Regions from separate parts of the Daquilactobacillus linshuiensis genome, predicted to be linked through region 2. Evidence: predicted binding sites of a transcription regulator. Region 2 holds the regulator's gene; each other region holds the start of a gene.
The links. The regulator NrdR, encoded in region 2, represses ribonucleotide reductase genes. The targets are predictions, from matches to a motif close to ACACNATATATNGTGT.
Positions count from the first base shown of each region.

Region 1: the regulator NrdR is predicted to act here: its motif matches at 1,991-2,006, upstream of ACUV9F_RS04965 (deoxynucleoside kinase).
Region 3: the regulator NrdR is predicted to act here: its motif matches at 4,035-4,050, upstream of nrdH (glutaredoxin-like protein NrdH).

Region 1 is NZ_CM128255.1:950,665-956,154, forward strand. It holds gene ACUV9F_RS04960 (glycosyltransferase family 4 protein) at 1-1,159, opposite strand, end outside; gene ACUV9F_RS04965 (deoxynucleoside kinase) at 1,286-1,930, opposite strand; gene ACUV9F_RS04970 (hypothetical protein) at 2,463-2,588, shown strand; gene ACUV9F_RS04975 (hypothetical protein) at 2,592-2,786, shown strand; gene ACUV9F_RS04980 (hypothetical protein) at 2,779-3,159, opposite strand; gene ACUV9F_RS04985 (hypothetical protein) at 3,301-3,993, shown strand; gene ACUV9F_RS04990 (P-loop ATPase, Sll1717 family) at 4,159-4,890, opposite strand; gene ACUV9F_RS04995 (hypothetical protein) at 5,007-5,490, shown strand, end outside.
Region 2 is NZ_CM128255.1:475,176-480,665, forward strand. It holds gene polA (DNA polymerase I) at 1-594, shown strand, start outside; gene mutM (DNA-formamidopyrimidine glycosylase) at 614-1,444, shown strand; gene coaE (dephospho-CoA kinase) at 1,444-2,040, shown strand; gene nrdR (transcriptional regulator NrdR) at 2,141-2,635, shown strand; gene ACUV9F_RS02540 (DnaD domain protein) at 2,628-3,944, shown strand; gene dnaI (primosomal protein DnaI) at 3,955-4,893, shown strand; gene thrS (threonine--tRNA ligase) at 5,162-5,490, shown strand, end outside.
Region 3 is NZ_CM128255.1:1,314,422-1,319,911, forward strand. It holds gene ACUV9F_RS07095 (nucleobase:cation symporter-2 family protein) at 1-37, opposite strand, end outside; gene ACUV9F_RS07100 (CHAP domain-containing protein) at 219-1,193, opposite strand; gene ACUV9F_RS07105 (guanylate kinase) at 1,349-1,912, opposite strand; gene ACUV9F_RS07110 (zinc-ribbon domain-containing protein) at 1,978-2,841, opposite strand; gene ACUV9F_RS07115 (DUF2187 domain-containing protein) at 2,988-3,197, shown strand; gene ACUV9F_RS07120 (LVIS_2131 family protein) at 3,221-3,841, opposite strand; gene nrdH (glutaredoxin-like protein NrdH) at 4,115-4,345, shown strand; gene nrdI (class Ib ribonucleoside-diphosphate reductase assembly flavoprotein NrdI) at 4,348-4,722, shown strand; gene nrdE (class 1b ribonucleoside-diphosphate reductase subunit alpha) at 4,709-5,490, shown strand, end outside.

The DNA of each region.
Region 1 (5,490 bases), 480 kb from region 2:
AAAGTTCTTTTTTCAAGAAGTACTTATAAGATTCCTGATAAAAGTTCATAATCTTATCACCAAATGTATCAGAAGAAATATCATGCATTATCTTTTTTTGAGACTTTTTGTCATCAAAAGATTTAGGATGATCTAAATATCTAGATATGCTTGAAATCAATTGTTTTTTAGTGTCAAAAGTAACCCCAACAGCAGGATCTTTTAATAATTCTTCAGTATATGGCGCACTTCTCACAACAACTTTTGCACCAGCAGAAATTGCTTCAATACATGTTAAACCTTGAGTTTCAGTATCACTAGCAGATATAAATAAGTCAGCCATGTGATAATAAGGGGAAACATCACTGTGTTTTACTTCTCCTGTAAAAATAACATTATCCCAAACTCCTAAATCACGAGTAATTTTCTGAATTTGCTCCATATCAGGACCATCACCAACAATTACTAGTTTGATATTAGGATATTTTTTAATAAGCTCTGGCATTGCACCAATCGTTACTTCTATTTTCTTTTCCATTGCAATTCTGCTTAGTGAGAGAAGTACAGGAGAGTCGTTATCTATACCCAAATTCTGTTTTATTTTTTTAGTGTCAACAGGCTTAGTAAATTCAGAAATATCTACACCAGTTGAAATGATAGAAATTGGAGTTTTAATTTTATATCTAGTTAATACCTCTTCAACTTGCTTACTTGGGGCGACTACACCAGAAGTATGGCTTAAAAACATTTTTGTCATTTGCTTAACATGGTATGGTCGTAATAAATGCCCATTTAACACATAATGCAAATAATCTTCATACATAGTGTGATAGGTATGAACACAAGGAATTTTTAAACGATTGGCAACATATTTACCAATCATACCAACAGAAAATTCAGTTTGTGTATGTACAATATCGAGCTCTAACTCTTTAGCAATTTCGACAGCATGGAACAAACCACTTATTGCAATCCTTCTATCCGTAAAAGAAATAAATGGAACACTTGGCAATCGAAAAACATTAGGCTCAATCATATCCTTACTAACATGTGGATCAGTTGTTGTAAAAATATATACAGAATGACCTTTTCGCTCTAAGTCATTTTTTAAAGTAAGGATTGAAGTAGCTACACCACTAACTTGTGGAAAATATGTATCTGTAAAAATACCAATATTCATACTAATTTAAGTACTCCTAACTTTTTTGAATACTAACATCTATTATATCAAATTGTTTTATTAAAAAAGTAAAAAATTGACAAAAAATAAGAGAATACCAAGTATCCTCTTACATAAAATAATTAATTAATTTAACATATCTCTTTTTTTAATTTCTTGATCAATTAACTCCAGAACCTTTTTTCTATCAATTTCATTTTCCACAAAATCAAACTTGTCTCCATCAATTCTCATCTTAGGACTATAATCATAATTTTCAAACCAATCATCATAGCGAGAAAGAAGATTCTTGTAGTAATCAACTAAACTAGGATCATTTTCAATTTGTTCGTATTCACGACCACGTTTTTGAATTCTTTCCAACATTTTGTCAAAAGAAACATCAATTTGGATTAATAAGTCTGGGGCTTTTTTATCGGCAGCATAAGGAAGTTCTTGCATCATATTATCAAGTAACTCGTCATATACAGCTACTTCTTCTTGAGTAGCACGCCCCATATCAGCATTCATATGAAAAAATAATGAATCCTCATAAATAGAGCGATCTAATACATTATTATCATTTCCTAAAGCTTTTTTTATTGCATCGAAGCGTTTGTTCAAAAAATATATTTGCAGTAAAAAAGCATATTGTTTTGGATCTTTATAAAATAAAGGTAATACAGGATTATTATCGACCTGTTCATAAAATGGCTCTGTTCCTAAATGTTCAGATAAAATTGTTGCTAAACTACTCTTTCCTGCACCAATAGTGCCACTTAAAACGATCATCATAATAACCTCCTGAAATTTACCAATGGCACCATATGTATTATGCCAACGAATAATATACTACCACATATAGTGATAATTATGGATAGCAATTTCTAAATAATTATTTAAATAATTTTGATAATATTAACTAATGAAAGAAGATCTTTTACCAAAATCAATAAATAAAAAAACTCAACACACACGTTGAGTTAATCATATTCATTTTCATTAAATTAAATACCGGTGATCGGCTTGGGTATGCCTATTATATCAACGTTAATAAGCATTTTGTGTGCAAAAAGTGTGCAATATTTGTTGTTAAAACAAAAAAATAAAAAAGTGTTGACTTTATATACTGTGCATAGTATTATATAACTATAGAGAGGAGGTAAAGAAATGAAGAAACTAAAAAAGAACTTGAAAATTGAAATCACCTTCGAAGTAAATTTCTTAAAAATCTTCAAGTTCTCAATAAAGATAAGCAACAGCTCGTAAGAGCTTGTTTGCTTGTACCTAAAATATAACATGATTATACAAAGGAGTAAACAAAATGAAAATGATTAATTTTTCTAATAAAAAAGAAAATGATACTCGTAAAATAAAACTATCTATAACAATACCCTTTTGGATTTCAATATTAATTATTGTCGGAATAATCTATTGGGTGGTTAAATAACTAATGGCTGAAAAAGAAAATTCACAAACAAAAGCAAATAAAAAGTGGCAAGAAAAAAACAAAGAACGCGCTAAATATTTATCCAATAGGAGTCGTACACGTTCGTTTATTAAAAACCAATCTACACTTGAAGACCTTGAAGAATTAAAATCATTAATTAAATTAAGAGAAGATGAATTAAAAAAAGAATCTATATAATAGTAGATTCTTTTTTAATTGAGTAAATATCTTCTATATCTATGTATCTGTTGCTTACTAATAACTTATTCAAATAGTATCCTTCTATTTTCCCAATTATAGGTTCTTGAACAATTAAGTCATTAGTTAGTTCTCTTAATTCGACTCGCACTTTTTGTTGTTTTTTGATAGCTTCATTAATGAACTCTTGTATTTCAGACTCACTCATTTCTATTGTGTGAATTCGTTTAATATCATTACTAATTTGTTTTTCTTCATTTTTAACAGCAGCGGTATGATCAGACAGATAAAAGCCCTGCCACTTCATAGTTCCTCTATCTTGATATTCATTAAAAAAGGCAGTTACTAAATCAGGATCATAATTACTATTCATATTAATACCTCATTTCGATTAAATTATACGAACGTACGTTTGTATTTGCAATATTTTTAATTGTCTGCAAATAAAATAGATGTTCTTTTGGCTACTACATTGTGATGTAGTAATATATTAATTGTAGAGAGGAGGTAAGAAATGTTTGAGAAATTAAATGATCTTCAAAAGATCTATAAAGAAACTGAAAAAGAAGTGAAGAAAATATATAAAAAGAATAAAAAACAACGTAAATTCAATCGTTGGCGTTGTACAGGAATAATCAATTTAATACTACTAATCATATCTTTAATAGTATTATTTTATTACTTGGTTATTAATTCATCTTTAAATTCAATTTATATTTTTTCTATATTATGTCTTGTCATTTTCACACTTTCATTTATTTTCATTGGATATAAACTTGATGATTATAAAACTTATACGGAACAAAAAGAATTAAAATTAAAAAAATATAAAAATAAGCTGTTATTAAAATATTCAATAGAAGAGCTTAAAGAATTGCTGGCTTTATATGATAAGAATTTAGATATGGGGTTAAGAAAATTTCAGATGTATACTTCTCTTTTCACTGCGACTATTATATCTTTAATAATTGTTTGTATACCAAAACTACTAGATTTTTTTGTCCATAGAATGTCCGAATCAACAAAAATAGCTACTGTTATTTTATTTATTTACTTATCATTATTTTTTATAATACTTACATTTTCTTTATTTAGAACAGCTTTTCTATCTGACTTAGATACAGAAATTAATCGTAAAAACATGTATATAGATTATGTTAATATGATAATTTATGAAGATACTTATCAAAATAAAATAATAAGTTAATGCAAACAAAAAAGCCCACCGCCTACATTTGTAAGTTGTGGGTATTTTTATTGTAAAAAAAGGCTTCCAACATGTGGCAAGCCTCAATAATGGGTAACGGGTACCTCATCGATAACTAAATTTTAACATACTCTAAATTAAAATCAACAAATTTGTTTAAACAAATTATTGTAACTTAATTCCTAGACCTTCTTGTATTCCCATATGAATAATAAATTTTTGAGAATAATCAACTTGGCTTCCAGGATTTCTATATTTAAAGATTACAGATGAAGTCTGTCTATTTCTTTTAGTTTTATTTTCAATTAATTGTCCAATATAACCCGCCTCAAAAAGCAGTGCCAATAATAGTTTAACTTCATTTTCATTTTGTATTTTTGTAGTACTCTGCATCTCAAAATTCCTTTTAAATTCACCCAATGAAAATCTATTACTTCCTAATCTTTGAAAAATAGTTGGCAATAAGGTAATTAAATTCTCACTAACAAACCCAGAAACTTCATTTTTCATTTCTTCAATAAAATAATCTTTAGAATATGCTTTTATAGCATCATTGACTTCCTTAAATCCTAATGATTCTTTGTTTGGATATAATTCTTGGCATGATTTCAAAAACTGCAATACATCTCTTGGCTTGTATAAAGTATAATTTAAAATATGTTCCCATGAATCTTTATTTCTTATCTTTTTAGGGAATATTTTATACCAATAGTTTTCATTCAAATCAAAATTATTTTGAATTCCTGAGAATTCAAACCTTAAATCAACCACTTTTTTTAGTCCTTGAGTATCCTTACTCCAATCAATTAGTAAAGAACTATCTCTTTTAATTTTATTGATATCAGGATCAGTAATCTTCATTAATATATCTTCTCTAATACAAATTGTAATCTTCATATCTATGTTGCAAGAGAAGAAGAACTCGTTAAGGTAATCTGTACTACAACGAAGTTGAACCTGTACCAGATAAAGAATTTAATTGTCTTGACCGTTATGGGGTTAATACAACCACAATGGCTGAAGTCAATTTGGTAGAGAGCACTTGGGAAACAAATTATAATGCTGTTGCTATTGAGAAAGATCCTTTAACAGAAACTAGATTTTTGTTTAAGTTTCGAGATGCCGTAATCTTAGTTAAAAAAGCATTCTCACGTAATAAGTTCTATCGGTTTAACTCTCTGAAGCAATATATTCCTACTTTGAATTCTTTAAATGAATTTATGACAGCTGATAATTGGTTGGGAAATATTCGTTTGTATGCTCGTGTCAGCAATGGTTCACCAGCCTTAAATCGTAAGCAGCAACTTAAAGCAGTTGAACAATATTTAACTTTTGTTCAAAAACAGATCATTAATAACTATCACAGACAACGCGGAACAAAGCGCTTTATTCCAGTTCCTATAAAATTCTTAATTAGGGACTACCAAAAGAAAGTTGCCAAACATTTTAATAAATCAGTTAGTGAAATGATCTTACCCTACTCAATGAAAAATAAAC
Region 2 (5,490 bases):
ATTCATGCACATACGGCAATGAACATATTTGACTTGAATTCTGTTGATGAAGTTACTCCTGATATGAGAAGAAAAGCCAAGGCAACTAATTTTGGAATAGTATATGGAATTAGTGATTATGGATTGGCAAAAAATATTGGAATTACTAGAAAAGAAGCAAGTAAATTTATTGCTGCATATTTTGAACAATATCCAGGCGTAAAAAAATATATGGATGATATGATTAAATTTGCTCAAGATAATGGATATGTTGAAACTTTAATGCATAGAAGAAGATATTTGCCAGATATTCATGCAAAGAACTTTAGTATAAGATCATTTGCCGAAAGAACAGCCATGAATACACCTATTCAAGGGAGTGCGGCTGATATTATTAAAGTGGCTATGATAAATATGCAAAATGTTTTAAAGAAGAATAATTTAAAATCAAAAATGTTATTACAAGTACATGATGAGTTAATATTTGAAGTTCCAAAAAATGAAATAGAAATTTTGGAAAACATTGTACCTAAGACAATGGACTCTGCTATTAGACTAGATGTACCGTTAAAAGTTGAGACATCACATGGAAAAACTTGGTATGATGCAAAATAATAGAAAATAGGTGATATTTATGCCAGAAATGCCTGAAGTTGAGACTGTAAGAAAAGGTTTAGTACAATTAGTAAAAAATAAGACAATACATAGTATTGAAATAAGATATCCAAATATTATTGAAGGAAATACTGAGTTATTTTTAGAGATTCTAAGTGGTGCAAAATTAATTAATATAAGGCGAAGAGCTAAGTTCTTGATATTTGATTTTGATAATGAATATTCAATGATAAGTCACTTGAGAATGGAAGGTAAATATCAAGTTAGAGATAATGTTGAAAATTTTGATAAACATGTTCACGTTATTTTTCATTTTACAGACAAAACTATGCTTGGCTATAGGGATGTAAGAAAATTTGGAAGGATGAAACTAGTTAAGACTAGTGAACTTAATAAAGATAAATCACTCCAAAAACTTGGCCCTGAACCACTTAGTGATGATTTTGTTTTCGATAATATTTATCCTAGAATTACAAAACACAAAAAAAATATCAAAACAGTATTACTGGATCAAACCGTGATTTCTGGCTTAGGCAATATATATGTTGATGAAGTTCTTTGGATGAGTAAAATCCATCCGGAGACAAGCGCAGTTATGCTAACAAACTCAGAAATTAAAAAAATAATAAATTCATCGAATAAAGAAATAAAAACGGCTATTGAAGCTGGGGGAACAACTATAAGAAGCTATGTTGATTCCCGAGGGAAATCAGGACAATTTCAGTTACAGCTTAATGTATATGGAAGACAAGGGGAGCCTTGCGAGCGATGTGGCGTAAAAATAGAAAAAATAAAAGTTGGCGGCAGAGGAACTCATTTTTGCCCTAACTGTCAAAAATTGGTGAAATAATGTCAAAAATTTTTGGAATAACTGGTGGAATAGCTTCAGGAAAATCCTATATTAGTGAAATCATAAGAAATAAGGATTTTAAGGTATTTGATGCTGATGAGATAGCACATCAAGTTGGTGATAGCCCTGAAATAATAAAAAAGATATCTGAGATATTTGGTGAAGAAGTAATTGATAAAAATAAAATTGATCGTTTTAAATTAGGTGAAATTGTTTTTAATGATAAAAGTAAGTTGAATTTATTAAATTCAATAATGGGACCAACTATAAAAAAGAAAATCGTAAAATTAATTGATAGATATCATAAAGAAAATAGTGAAAGAATCTATTTTATGGAGATTCCGCTACTTTTTGAACAAAATTATGAAAAATATTTTGATGGTACAATTTTAGTATATGTAGACAATCAAACTCAGATTCAAAGATTAATGAAAAGAGATAATATTGAAAAAGAATTTGCTGAAAAAAAAATAAATTCTCAAATGTCTCTAGATGAAAAAAAAGATAAATCTGACTATATTATTAATAACTCGAATTCAGAGATAGAAAACATAAATGACCAAGTAAATAAGTTATTGCATGAACTAAAGAAATAAAAGAGAAGTTTTATTATTTTAACTTAAGATTTTGATAACTATATATTCGATAAGGTATAATATTGAATAATTAATACTAATAAATAGAGGATAAAAAATTATGATGTGTCCACATTGTCATAAAAATTCATCTAGAGTTGTAGACAGTCGTCCAAGTGATGAAGGACGTGCAATAAGAAGACGTAGAGAATGCGAAAACTGTGGTTTTAGGTTTACAACATTTGAAAAGGTTGAAGAATCTCCATTATTAGTAATTAAAAAAGATGGTAATCGAGAAGAATTCAGTGGAGATAAACTTTTACGTGGATTAGTAAGAGCGGCTGAAAAAAGACCAATATCAATTGATCAAATGAGACAAGTTGTAAATCAAGTTGAAAATGAACTACGCGCTCTTGGCGAAAGTGAAATTCGTTCTCAAGAAATTGGTGAACATGTCATGAAAAAATTAGCCAAAATAGATGATGTTACTTATATTAGATTTGCAAGTGTATATCGTGAATTTAAAGATATGAATGTTTTTATGCAAGAAGTAAAAGATTTAATGGCAAATGGTAATATTAATTCAAAGAGTAATAGTGAGGAAAATAATGGTTGAAAATTCAATTAATCCTATGTCAGGTTTTTTAATTTTAAAATATTCTGAACTTAGCGATGTTGAAACAAAAAATTTAATAGATTTATATCAACCATTAGTTGGGCCAGTTGCGATTGGCCTTTATTTGTTGTTATGGAATGAATCACACAAAAAGTATATAGTTTCTCAGCGACCTAGTCATTCTCAATTACTTTCATTACTTGACTGTGATGCAAGAGTTTTTTATCAAGTAAGAATTAAATTAGAGGCTTTAGGCTTATTAAAAACGTATGAAAATGAAGATCAATTAGGTGAATATTATATTTATGAATTACATAATCCATTATCACCAAGGGATTTTTTTAATGAGAATTTATTGAGTGTTTTACTACTAGAAAAAATTGGACAAGCCGCGTTTGAAGAACTTTCAAAAAAATATAAAGTTCAAAATAATATATTAAGTGATAGTCGTGATATAACAAAATCGTTTTTGGACGTTTTTAAATTGTCAAATCAAGATATATTGGAAACACCAGATATAATTCAAGAAACACAAAAGGAGATAATAGTTCAAAAAAACAACACTCCTTCAATTAAGTCGAATAATAACTTAATAGATTGGAGTTTTTTAGGACAACTAACTTCTCAATATGGTATTACAAGTAAAGAATTAGAAAAAAATGAAGAAGAATTATACGAATTACACGTTTTTTATGGATTAGATGAACTTGAATTGTCAATGCTTATTGCAAAATCAATAAATTTATCGGATCATTCGATTGATATAAAAAAATTGAATAGATTTGCACAAAAAAAATACGAGAACAGGATTAATATTACTGAAAAAGTAATTACTGAAAAGACTAATAAAAATCAATCAAGTAATCCCCTAATAAATAAAGCAAATGAGTTAATTCCAAGCGAATTTTTAGCATATGAGAAAAATCAAAAAAATGGTTTTGTTGGAACTAGCGAGACTAGGGTCTTAAGAAAATTACAGAATAGACATGTTTTACCTGATGAAGTAGTTAATATGCTTATTCATTATGTGTTACAGAAATCACCAACCTTAAGTGATGGACTTGTTGAAACTGTGGCGAATGACTGGTCACAAAATGGTGTAAATACAGCTGAAAATGCTTTGAAAAGAATAAATGATTTTGAGAGTGGTAGTAATAACAAGCGCCGAAGTAATAAAACTTTAAAGGTGGAACAAGGAACTGATTGGAATAAAGTTAACCCATCAAAAGAAGAAAATTTTGATCCTGATACCCTTATAAACGAAGCAAATAGGCGATTGAAAAAGTTGCATGAAGGACAATCAAAATAGGAGATAGTTTATGAAAAATATGGGTGAAGATATACAAAAAGAAATGATTCAAAGAAATTGGCAAAATCAGTACAGAGATTTAATTGGTGACTCAATTAATGATGAAGAGGTAAAAGTTTTTTTATCAGAACACGCAAATGAAATAACTGAACAAAATTTACAAAGAAGTGCTGCTAGAATTTATGAATTTGTTCAGGAAAAAAGAAAAATTGAAAGTGGAAAGAGCTCTTTTGCTAAAGGATATTCTCCAAAATTGACGGTTAATCATAATACAGTGGATGTTGTATATGTTCCAGACACGACAATGCAGCAAAAAAGAGAAAGTGATAGATTCAAGAAAAATTTTGAATTAATCAATCTTCCCGCAGATATCAGAACCGCTAGTTTAATGAATTATCCTCAAAGAAATAAAATTGGCAGGGCAAAAGCATTTGCTGCTGCTAATAAATTTTTAGAAACCTATTTTGAAAAAAATACATTTGCACCTGGACTGTACTTATCAGGAGATTTTGGAGTTGGAAAAACATATCTTTTAGGGGCCATTGCTAATGAATTAGCTCAACAAAATGTTGATGTGGCGTTACTACATTTTCCTACTTTTGCTGTTGATATGAAATCTGCGATTACGGATAATCTAGTCACTTCAAAGTTGGAAAAGCTTAAAAAAACTTCTGTGTTAATGATTGATGACATTGGTGCAGATTCTGTTTCTGCTTGGATTAGAGATGAAGTTTTAGGAGTGGTTTTACAATTTAGAATGCAAGAACAACTTCCCACCTTTTTTAGTTCAAATTTTTCAATGGAAGATTTGCAAAAGCACTTATCCATTACAAAATCGGCCGAAGAACCGATTAAAGCTCAAAGAATAATGCAAAGAATTAAATATCTAAGTCGTGAAATTACAATCTCAGGAGAAAATCAACGACTAAAAAATCAAATTGAGTATTGATTTTTTGAAATTAACCGGTTATGATATAGCCAGAAAGACAGCATATCAATTAAAGCGCAGGGAGAGATTGCATAACTGAAAGCAACTCATTATTAATTGGTTTTACCACTTTCTATAAAATTAAATAGTCTGGTTTTAATACCGATATCATTTTAGAGATGAAACAATAATTATTGTTTTAATGTGGGTGGAACCGCGTAGAGATTACGTCCCTTGGATCATTGATCCAAGGGACTTTTTGTTGTCCAAAAAATTGGAGGGATATTTTATGGCAGATTTAGAGTTAGTTTTTCCAGATAATTCAAAGAAAGAATTTAATAGTGAAATAACTGTTAAAGAAGTGGCTTCTTCGATAAGTACGTCATTAGGTAAGAATGCGATTGCAGGAAAACTTAATGGTACTTTGATTGATGTGAATAGATCAATTAATCAAAATGGTAATATTGAAATTTTGACAAGTGAAAATGAGGAAGCTTTAGAAGTTCTTCGTAATACTGTAGCCTACCTTTTTGGATATGCAACAAAGAATCTATTTCCTGAAATTAGTTTTGGGGAACATAGTTCAAATGAAGATGGCTTCTTCTATGATACAGATAA
Region 3 (5,490 bases), 560 kb from region 2:
TTTTTATTACAGATACATTTTTACTTCTTACTTCCATTATTTCTCCAATCATCCGTGTATTTAAAATTAGTATACCTATATTATCACTAATACGACTAATCAACAACCAATCTATGAACATTTGTTATAAAACCCTTTTAAAATGTTCGAGTTTTTTATAGAAATTAAAAAGGACAACCCATTTGAGTTGTCCTTTAAGTAATGATTACTACTTATCTTTATCTGTGAATAAATTGTACGCCGGCGATTGAAACTGTACGTACGTGATATGATTGTCCAGCAAAGTTTGCTTCAGAAATAGTAACTGTACCATTTCCATTTACTGATTCAACATATGCAACGTGTCCATATGCACTTGCGTATGCAACACCAGGTGCAAATACGGCAACTGATCCAACTTCAGGTGTACCATTTACTAGGAATCCAGCAGCACGAGCTGAGTTTGCCCAGTTAGCTGCATTTCCCCAATAATTACCTACCCATGAAGCACGGTTCTTAACGTACCATGTACATTGTCCTGCTGGATATGTGTTTGCACCATTATATGCAGGATGGCTAGGAGCACTTGTTGCAGGAGCAGCTGGTTGTGCATTGTTAGATTGTGTATTATTTGCTGCAGGGGCAGCTGGTTGTGCTTGTTGTGTGTTAGCTGCTGGTGCAGCAGGAGCTGGTTGTGCAGATGTTCCATTTGTTGATACAAATTCAGCTGGAACCCATCCATTATCTAATTGATACCAAACTGAACCATTTACAGTTTTTGTACTCTTAACGTCTTTTGTTTGACCGTTGAATACATAATTACCTGTTGCAACACCTGAGTTAGCATCTGTCCACAATGTAACAGCACCGTTAGCATAATTGATTGTTACTTTTTGTGAAGAAGCTTGTGTTTGTTCTGTTGTAGCTTGTTGACCATTTGTTGAAATGTATTTTGCAGAAACCCAGTTATCGTTTCCCAAGTTGTACCATTTTTCACCAAAAACTTGTTTTTGTGAAGAAATAGAAACTTTTTGTCCTTGACCTAAGTATGATTTAACTTTTTGTCCTTTATCAGTACTTGACCAAACTGTTGTAGCACCCTTTGTATAACTTACTACACCTTCAGTTGCAGCTGATACTTCATTAGCAGCAACACTTAAAAGTGCAACCCCAGATAAACCGATAATACTTTTCTTTAAAATATTTTTTTTCAATTTATTTCTCCCTAAAATAATTTATGTTTTTATAATTTTTATTTATATTAATTAACCTACGGTAAATAGAATACCATTATATTCATTTAAAACAATTAACAGTAAATTAATTTAATTTTACAGAAATGTTACAAAAACTTTTTTTACTATACTTTTTATTTATATATTTTAGACTTCAAATATTGAATCACTTCGGATTTCATTACGTCAAAATCATTATTTTTCACTTCAAAAATCCTGTTTTTAAGATATTCTGGAATTTTCATATCTCTTAAAAATTCCTCGCTTTTTATTCGTTGATCTATTTTTTGAGGACTATCCCCTCTTTTTTGTAATCTCTTTTTTATTTCTTCAAGAGAATCAACTTCAATATAAACTACTAATACATTTTGAGGGAACTTATCTAGATAGGTTGCTGCCCCTTTTGTTTCTACAACAATTGAAACAACATCATTTTTTTCCCATGCTCTTTTTAATCCTTCCTCAGAAGAACCATAACGATAACTTCCGTACTGTACATCTTCTAGTAGATGATTTTTAAAAAAAGAAGTTTCAGTCTCAAAATAATAGTCAACTCCATCTTTTTCATATTCGCGAGGTTGTCTAGTTGTATGTGTTATTACAGGTTGTATATTTAGTTCTTCTTTTAACACCTTTGCAAGCGATGATTTACCGGCACCGCTTGCACCAGTTATTACAATTAAATATTTGTTTTCCACTTTTTATTTCCTTAAATTTTATATTTAATTATATTATCACTTTTAAAAGAAAATAAAAAAGCTGATTAATCAGCTTTTTTTACTCTTGATGAATATATTGTCATTACAAATGTTGAAATAATAATAACAAAGAACATTACTCCTGGAGTTAATCCTAAATTATATCCTACTAATTTTAATTTCGACGTTTCGTAGTATATAAAGATCAATGCTCCAGTATAGACTATAAAAGAAATAAAACTTAACAATGTTCTTAAAAATCTTCCTCCTAAAAATGTTAAAACAATTACTAAGATAGGAATTAACACTAATATATAAAAGGCAATTAGTAACACACCCTGTATATCAATTTGAACTCCAAATGCATTTGATAACTTGGTTGCCACCCCACCTAAATTAAGTGCATCATATAAACTTAAAGGCGTACTTGTATTATAATTTGTGGTTTGTGCATCTATTCTAATAAAATTCCCCACAAAACTTGATGCGATAGTGACTAATGTACTAATAAGTAAAATAACTAAATTAGAAGGCTTGGAAAATTTTATTTTTCTACCAGTCACTTCTTCATTAGCAGTAGCAGAATTTTTGTTCTTCCTACTATTATTTAAATTACGTAATTTCTTCTCAATTTTTTCTTGATTTCCATTAATTGCGGTAGCTCGCAAGTAATAAATTAGAATTATCAAAGCAAGAAATATTCCACCAAAAAGAATTTTCCACCAGAATAATAGACAATCAATTAATATTAATAACGTTAATAAAACAAAATTATTTTTTGCGTAATTTAGAAATACATTATTCTCATTTTCATTAGCAATATTATGTTGTGTTCTTTTTCTTGCTTCTTGATTAATTAATTGAAATCCACAATTAGGACAGAATTTTTGTCCTGGTTCTATTGGATGACTACAGTTTGGACATACCATGTTAATTTAATCTCCTTTAAATTAATTGTTATTATTATAAAGTTTTTTTCTCCTTTATGTATCAAAACCACAATAAATTGTAAATATCTTTAATATATAGTAGTATATTGTTACTGTTTTTACTCAAAATATAGGAAGTGTTAATTATGAAAATTGAAGACTTAAAAGTTGATGATTTTGTTAAAGGTAAAGTTGACGAAGACATGGATCATCCATTTGTAGGAAAAGTTGAAAAAATCTATGAACATTCTGCATTATTAGAAATTGTCAGCAATGATCCAGCAGATGATCAAAATGTTGCTGAATTAAATAATAAAATCGTAGTAAATATAGAAAAACTAAAACCTAGTAAATAAAAAGCGACTCAATGAGTCGCTTTTTATTTTTCAATTACAAAATTTTCAGCTGGAACTTTAATAATTCTAAATTCATCAGCTTTTTTACCTGCATGCATGCCCAATCCATTAATAAAAGTATTTTTATATCTACTTGTAATTTTTGCTACAAAAGCTCCTTGGTTTTCTTTATCAGCTTTTATCAAAGCTTCCTTATTCCATGGATAGTTATCAATTGTATTTTTTAAATTTTTAGTTTCACTAACGATAAATGCATTTTTACTAGAAACTTTATATTTTGCACTTTTTTCCCAATATGTGTATTCATCTGTAGATGTTTTTTCATTAGTTTCTTTTTTTACATAAAATCCAATGTCACCATTTGTTTGAATTACCAATGGTTCATATTTATAAGTTATGCTAACTTTACTATTATCATTTATGTTTGCATGATTTAAAAAAGTTGTTGAATTCATAAAACCAAATCCAACAATTAAAATCAAAACCTCAACAAAGTCAATAGTTGTACCTAATATAGAAAATTTCTTTTTCTCAACAACTATCATCTTTAAGTGTCTACGTCTTATATCGTGAATAGTAAATACAAACCAAATTATTAGTATAATCCAAGCTGCTATTCCAACTAAATTCCAACTTAAACTCATAAATATCTCCTCTTAAAAACTTATAATAAATTTTAACATATTCCTTTAAATTTAGTTGAATACAATCTTCATAATTTAATCTTTTTCAATCAAGTAATGAAACTAACAATTTACAAAATTTAATATTTTTAGCAAATCCCTTATTATTATTGAATTAAAAGGACACACTATAATGTATTATAAAAAAAATAAAACACAATATATTGTGTTTTATTGTAGAAGCCGTATACTAATTATATAAATTTCAATTTAATATATTAGGAAGTGAGAGATATGGATAATATTGTTGTATATAGCAAAAATAACTGCATGCAATGTAAAATGACTAAGAGATATTTGACAGAGCATGATATTAATTTTCGAGAAATTAACGTAAGTAATGAACCTGAATATATCGATTACTTAAAAGGACTAGGCTATCAAAGCGTTCCCGTCGTAATGCCAAATGATAGTGATCCAATTGTTGGATTCAGACCAGATGCTTTAAAGGACCTCGTTGATTAAGTATGCCAAACATTGCTTATTATTCAGTGACTGGACAAACTAGACGGTTTATTAAAAAAACCGGATTACAAGCATACGAAATAAACGATGCCGATCCTTTTTACGAAATGGGTCGGCCTTTTATTTTAGTAGTACCTTCATACGACGATGAAATGATGGACTCTGTAATAGATTTTCTTGGATACAAATCAAACAGGAAATATATTAAAGGTGTGGTTGGTAGTGGCAATAGAAATTTCAATGAACTATTCAATCATACCGGAAGAGATATTGCTAAGGGATTAAAAATTCCTGTATTATATGAATATGAATTTAACGGAACTGACCGAGATGTAGAAGAATTTAAGAAAGTAGTGAATACAATTGGGGCTAAATAATCTAGATGTTAAAAATGTTTCATATTTTGAGTTAAATAACGAAATTAATCGTCCAGTAAACGGTAAAATCCCTTTAAATAAGGACAAAGACGCTATTAAAGCTTTTTTTGAAGAAAACGTCAAACCAAATACTAAAAAATTCTCTTCTTTTGATGAACATATAAACTACCTATTAGAAAATGACTATATTGAAAAGGAAATTGTAGACCAATACAATATGTCTTTTATGGAAGATTTATACAATCATTTAAAAGAGCAAAATTTTGAGTTTAAATCATTTATGGCTGCTTATAAATTATACAACCAATATATTTTAAAAACTGATGATAAAGAGTATTACCTAGAAGATTACGAAATGCGTATATTATTCAATGCTCTTATGTATGCAAATGGTGACGAAAACCAAGCAAGAATAATATCTGATGAAATGATTTCGCAGCGTTATCAACCTGCTACTCCAACTTTTTTAAATGCTGGTAGAAAACGTAGAGGTGAATTTGTTTCTTGTTTCTTAATCCAAATTACCGATGACATGAATAGTATCGGCAGAGGCATAAATAGTGCTTTACAGCTCTCTCGTATTGGCGGAGGCGTGGGAATTACATTATCAAATCTTCGCGAAGCCGGTTCATCTATCAAAGGTATCAAAGGTGCTTCAAGTGGCGTATTGCCTGTTATGAAGCTTTTAGAAGACAGTTTTAGTTACAGTAACCAACTCGGTCAAAGACAAGGAGCTGGAGCTGTTTATTTAAACGTCTTTCATCCAGA